DNA from 2 places in the Klebsiella sp. PL-2018 genome. Region 2 is predicted to be linked to the other one. Evidence: predicted binding sites of a transcription regulator. Region 2 holds the regulator's gene; the other holds the start of a gene.

Region 1 (3,246 bases), 120 kb from region 2:
CTTCCACAAACGATGAATACCGAACGACATCAGGTCGTTCATTACGTCATATTTTGCGGCCACAGAATGAAATACATGCGCCACCATGTCAGCTTTCTGCTCTTTGGCGACAGTCTGAAAGCCAAAATGCGTCGTTTCTTGTGAATCCTCAACCATCTCAATGCCTGCTTGCTTATCAAGAAAATGTTCGTTGAGTGTAACAGGTTTAGCGCACTTCCCATACGCTTCAACGTGGCCGGGAGCCGCCCCCAAACATGGCAGTAGCCGTAGGATCGGATGAAATATCGTTATCTTCCGGCGGGTTACCCTCCTGCGCAAGGCGGTATTCTTCATCCTGGGCCGTCGCCTGTTCAACTAACTCAGGATTAATCTCACGCTTAACCTCCACGCCCAGCTCACGGAATGATTCCGCCTGTACCAGCAGGTTACCTCGTCCGGAGGCGAGCTTTTTCATCGCCTGGCGGTAGTTATCCTGAGCTTTATCCAGGCCCTGTCCGATGGCGGACATATCATCGACAAACAGGCGCATCTTGTCATACAGCCGCCCCGCTCTTTCGGCAATTTTCTGCGCGTTACGGCTCTGATGCTCATAGCGCCAGAGATTGGCGATAGTCCGCAGCGCCACCAGCAGCGTGGTTGGGCTCACCAGCATGATGTTGTTCTTCAGCGCTTCGCTAATGAGTTCAGGCTGACGATCGATAGCCAGCAGGAAGGCGGGCTCCACCGGGATAAACATCAGAACGTAGTCGAGCGAACGCAGCCCCGGCAGCTGCTGGTAGTCTTTACGCCCCAGCAGGCGCATATGGTTGCGTACCGAAGCGATATGCTCCTGCAGCGCCGCTTCACGGGTGTAATCATCTTCGGCGTTGAAATAGCGCTCATAGGCCACCAGGGTCATCTTGGCATCGATCACCACGTCTTTCCCCTGCGGTAAACGGACAATCACATCGGGCTGCATCCGCGCGCGGTTGTCCGTTTCGATGCTGACCTGGGTCTGATATTCATATCCTTCCCGCAGTCCGGACGCTTCCAGCACGCGGGTCAACACCACCTCGCCCCAGTTGCCCTGGGTTTTGTTATCGCCTTTGAGCGCGCGCGTCAGGTTTAGCGCCTCCTGGGCCATTTGCGCATTCAGCTGCTGAAGATTGCGGATTTCATGGGCCAGAGTATGGCGCTCCCGCGCTTCCTGACCAAAGCTATCCTGCACCTGCCGACGAAAGCCATCCAGCTGTTCGCGAAGCGGCGTCAGCAGGCCGTGCAGGCTCTGGCGATTCTGCTCATCCACCCGCCGGTTGCTGTGCTCAAAAATGCGATTTGCCAGATTCTCAAACTGTTCGCTAAGACGCTGCTCGCTGTTCACCATCTGGCGAATTTTGTCTTCCGCATGCAGCTGAGTGGATTCAAGTCGGGTGGTCACTTCGCGAAGATCGGCTTCCAGCGAGGCGTTGATATCGCGCAGGCTGCGCAGTTCGTTATTGAGCAGTTCACACTCTTCTCGCCAGTGTGACTCCTGCACCAGACGTTGGCGGGCCGCGCTCAGCTCAATATCCAGCTCGCGCCGCTCATCGATAAGATCGGCGCGAATTTGATCGGCGTGCGCTTTGGTCGCCAGCCAGCCGACAATCAGCCCGACGGCCAGCGCCACAACGGCACTAATAATAATTGAGATATCCACAACGCCCCCTGCGGCAACGACTTACGGCACAAAATAGAATTGTGCTGTACAAACGTCCAGTTTGAAAGGGTTTTCCTGCGAGGCGCTACGCAAAAAAGAAGGGCCGGAGAGTCCGACCCCTGGCAGAAGAAAGGGTAACTACAGCAGGCGGCGCGCCGCTTCCACGACAATTTTCACCGCGTGGCTTTCGGTTTGCTTCATGGTTTCCGCGTTCGGAATTTCCTGCTGGGTACGGTTGACGATAACTCCGGCAACCATCCCGGCGCGCAGGCCCTGGCTGGCGCACATCGTCAGCAGCGTGGCGGATTCCATTTCATAGTTCATCACGCCCATCGCCTGCCACTCTTCCATCGAGCCTTTAAAGCGGCTAACAACGCGGCCGGAGAAGGTATCGTAACGTTCCTGGCCCGGATAGAAGGTGTCGGAAGAGGCGGTGACACCGATATGGGTGGTCGCGCCGATAGACTTCGCCGCTTCAACCAGCGCGGTAGTACATTCAAAGTCAGCCACCGCCGGGAACTCCATTGGCGCAAAGTGCAGGCTTGCGCCGTCCAGACGGACGGACGCGGTCGTCACCAGAACGTCGCCGACACTAATATGCGGCTGAATGGCGCCGGTGGTGCCGATGCGCAGGAAGGTACGGATGCCCAGCTGGGCCAGCTCTTCCACGGCGATAGAGGTCGATGGGCCGCCGATACCGGTAGAGCAGACAATCACTGCTTTACCATCCAGCTCAGCGCGCCAGGTGGTGAATTCACGGTGAGATGCCAGCTTAACCGGCTTATCCATCAGCGCGGCGATCTTTTCCACACGCTCCGGATCGCCAGGGACGATAGCCAGCGTAGCCCCTTGTAAATCGTTTTTGGTGAGGCCGAGATGAAAAACATCAGACTTGGACATAAAAAACTCCTCTGTGGGTCGAATTATCAGCAGAAGCAAAACGGTACTTTACAGAAGCTGTCGGCTCAATTTTGTGACCACAATCACCATGAATGAAATTCATTGCAATAACTTTCCATAAAAGAGTGATATACATCACATTAACAAGCTAAATCGCAGAAGCCTGAACAAAAGATAGCCTGTTTCGGGCACTGTGTTTGATTAACGTCCTGTCCAGAGCAGCTATAGTTATTGATGCGCTAATAAATTGAGGGTACGGAGAATACCATGACGACAATTAAGCAAACCGGCTTTGCACCTGCAGCCACGCCGCACGCCTCAACTGCCGTTCACACATCAGATGAGAACATCGTCTCCGGGGAGACATCCATCCCTTCACAGGGAGACAACATGCCGGCGTTCCATGCTCGCCCGCGCGGCGTCGACGGTCCGCTGCCGGTCGTTATCGTGGTCCAGGAAATTTTCGGCGTGCATGAACATATCCGCGATATCTGCCGCCGTCTGGCAAAGGAGGGGTATCTGGCTATCGCACCGGAGCTCTACTTCCGCCAGGGCGATCCTAATGATTACAGCGACATCCCTTCTCTGTTCCAGGGACTGGTCAAAAAGGTGCCGGATTCTCAGGTGCTGGCCGACCTCGATCACGTGGCCAGTTGGGCCTACCGCCACGG
Region 2 (3,246 bases):
TGCGCCTTTTCATGAGAAATTTTCTTGCTGCGTGCTTCGTCTTCTACCGCACGGGCAATGGCTTTCGACGCCAGCAGTTTATTAAACAGATCCTGGCGCGCGGGCAGGCGCGGGCCGACCGCCGCCAGACGCTGACGGGCGAAGTGCATGCGCGCCACGCGGGCCAGCTTCTGGGCGATGGTTTTATCGGTACCGTGTTCGTCCGCCATCTTACGCAGCGAGACCGAAGGCGAGAAACGGACAAAGCTGTCGCGGCCCAGCCACAGGACGGCGAAGAATTTCTGAATGCCGTTGAGCATGCGCAGCGGCGGGTTCACCTCGCCTTTTTCACGCCCCGGCGCGCGACCGAACATCACCGAAACCGGCACCATCTGCACGTCAAGATCGGGATGGTTGCGGTGCAAATCCAGGTAGTCGTGAAAGAGCTTGATAGACTCTTCTTTCGGCGTGTAATAGGTAAACACGCGCGGTCCGCCGTGGATAAATACGTAGCGCGGAAGCAGGCCGCCGTCGATCTCGAGCGGCTCCAGCGGGTCCGGTAACTCATGTTCCAGACATTGCGCGCGCAGCGTCAGCAGGTCCGCCTTCGAATTGTAGGGCAGGACATACATAATGGGACGCGAGGTATCCAGGCCTAATTCCTGAGCAGGTTGTGCCGGAATCGACTTGCTTTTTACCAGCGCCCTTAATGGTAAATTCAGTAATTTATAGTAAATTCGTTGCCAGCCAGACATAGACGATGTGAAGCCTCTGGTTAATCATGCAAATGCGCCGCAAGAATAACAGAAAGTGCGCAAAATTTCCGTTGTAACGCGGCAAACGCGTACACTCATTGACGTCATTTACATAAAAAGGTTTGTTTGATGGCCAATAATACCACTGGGTTAACCCGAATTATTAAAGCGGCAGGGTATTCCTGGAAAGGATTCCGGGCGGCGTGGGTCAACGAGGCCGCCTTTCGTCAGGAAGGCATCGCGGCCGTTGTTGCCGTGGCGATCGCCTGCTGGTTAGACGTCGATGCCATCACCCGGGTGCTGTTGATTAGCTCGGTCCTGCTAGTGATGATAGTTGAAATTATCAATAGCGCGATTGAGGCGGTTGTTGACCGTATTGGCCCTGAACATCACGAGCTGTCGGGGCGAGCGAAAGACATGGGATCGGCGGCGGTATTGCTGGCGATCATCATCGCGCTGATCGCGTGGGGAACGCTTTTATGGGCAAACTACCGCTAACGCCTGGCGTAGCGGCTCGCAAAACGGAAAGAAACTCCTGATTTTTGTGTGAAATGTGGTTCCAAAATCACCGTTAGCTGTATATACTCACAGCATAACTGTATATACACCCAGGGGGCGGAATGAAAGCGTTAACGACCAGGCAGCAAGAGGTGTTTGATCTCATTCGGGATCATATCAGCCAGACGGGCATGCCGCCGACGCGTGCGGAGATTGCTCAGCGCTTGGGGTTCCGTTCCCCAAACGCGGCGGAAGAACACCTGAAAGCGCTGGCGCGTAAAGGCGCAATCGAGATCGTTTCCGGCGCCTCCCGCGGTATTCGTCTGCTGACGGAAGAAGAAACGGGTCTGCCGCTTATTGGCCGCGTCGCGGCGGGTGAGCCGCTGCTGGCCCAGCAGCATATCGAAGGTCACTATCAGGTCGATCCGGCTATGTTTAAGCCGAATGCCGATTTTCTGCTGCGCGTTAGCGGGATGTCGATGAAAGACATCGGTATTCTTGATGGCGACCTGCTGGCCGTCCATAAAACGCAGGATGTGCGCAATGGCCAGGTGGTTGTGGCGCGCATCGACGAAGAAGTTACCGTGAAGCGACTGAAAAAGCAGGGTAACGTCGTTGAACTGCTGCCGGAAAACAGCGAATTCTCGCCGATCGTGGTGGATCTTCGCGAGCAAAGCTTCACTATTGAAGGCCTGGCCGTCGGCGTTATCCGCAACGGCAACTGGCAGTAATCTCTTCACCTCGCGGCATCATCACCTGATGCATGATGCTGCGCCGTTTTTCCTCATTTGGGCTCTTTCTCCATGCTTTTTAACGCCGCCGACAAAGCCCTGTGGCGCTTAGCGCTGCCCATGATCTTCTCCAATATCACCGTTCCGCTGCTGGGGCTGGTGGATACCGCCGTTATTGGCCACCTCGACAGCCCGGTTTATCTGGGGGGCGTGGCGGTTGGCGCAACGGCGACCAGCTTCCTCTTTATGCTACTGTTGTTCCTGCGAATGAGTACCACCGGACTGACGGCGCAGGCGTTTGGCGCAAAAGATCCGCAGCGGCTGGCGCGTGCGCTGGTACAGCCGCTGGGCCTGGCTCTGACCGCCGGGGCGGCGATTGTGCTCTTACGGATGCCGTTAATCGACCTGGCGCTGCATATCGTCGGCGGTAGCGAAGCCGTGCTCGAACAGGCCAGACGCTTCCTGGAACTCCGCTGGCTAAGCGCGCCGGCATCGCTGGCGAATCTGGTCCTGCTGGGCTGGCTGCTGGGCGTGCAGTACGCCAGAGCGCCGGTGATCCTGCTGGTAGTCGGCAACGTCCTCAACATTGTGCTCGATTTATGGCTGGTGATGGGCCTGCATATGAACGTGCAGGGGGCGGCGCTGGCGACGGTCACCGCAGAATACGTCACTTTCTTTATTGGCCTGCTGATGGCGAGACGCGTGCTGGCGCTGCGCGGCGTTTCCCTGTCGATGCTGAAAAACGCCTGGCGCGGCGATATACGCCGCCTGCTGGCGCTGAATCGCGACATCATGCTGCGCTCGCTGCTGCTACAGCTCTGCTTCGGGGCGGTGACGGTATTTGGCGCCCGCCTTGGCGCCGATATCGTCGCGGTCAATGCGGTCCTCATGACGATGCTGACCTTTACCGCCTATGCGCTGGACGGTTTTGCCTACGCCGTGGAGGCGCACTCCGGGCAGGCCTACGGCGCGCGCGACGACAGCCAGCTGCTTGCCGTCTGGCACGCGGCCTGCCGCCAGTCAGGGATGGTGGCGCTGGCGTTTGCGCTGATTTACGGCCTTGCCGGTGAGCAGATTATCGCTTTGCTGACCTCGCTGCCTTCGCTGCAGCAGCTGGCCGACCGCTATCTGGTCTGGCAGATGATACTGCCGGTCATTGGCGTCTGGTGCTACCTGCTGGACGGCATGTTTATCGGCGCGACGCGGGGGGCGGAGATGCGCAACAGCATGGCGGTAGCGGCGGCGGGGTTTGCCCTGACGCTGCTGACGGTACCGACGCTCGG

Evidence for each region. The regulator LexA, encoded in region 2, represses DNA repair genes until DNA is damaged. The targets are predictions, from matches to a motif close to TNCTGTATGTACATACAGNA.
Region 1: the regulator LexA is predicted to act here: its motif matches at 1,718-1,737, upstream of rmuC (DNA recombination protein RmuC).

The regions. Positions count from the first base shown of each region.
Region 1 is NZ_CP077673.1:276,363-279,608, reverse strand. It holds gene ubiE (bifunctional demethylmenaquinone methyltransferase/2-methoxy-6-polyprenyl-1,4-benzoquinol methylase UbiE) at 1-156, opposite strand, end outside; gene rmuC (DNA recombination protein RmuC) at 227-1,675, opposite strand; gene udp (uridine phosphorylase) at 1,814-2,575, opposite strand; gene MKleb_RS01265 (dienelactone hydrolase family protein) at 2,843-3,246, shown strand, end outside.
Region 2 is NZ_CP077673.1:394,729-397,974, forward strand. It holds gene plsB (glycerol-3-phosphate 1-O-acyltransferase PlsB) at 1-734, opposite strand, end outside; gene MKleb_RS01815 (diacylglycerol kinase) at 864-1,232, shown strand; gene lexA (transcriptional repressor LexA) at 1,355-1,963, shown strand; gene dinF (MATE family efflux transporter DinF) at 2,036-3,246, shown strand, end outside.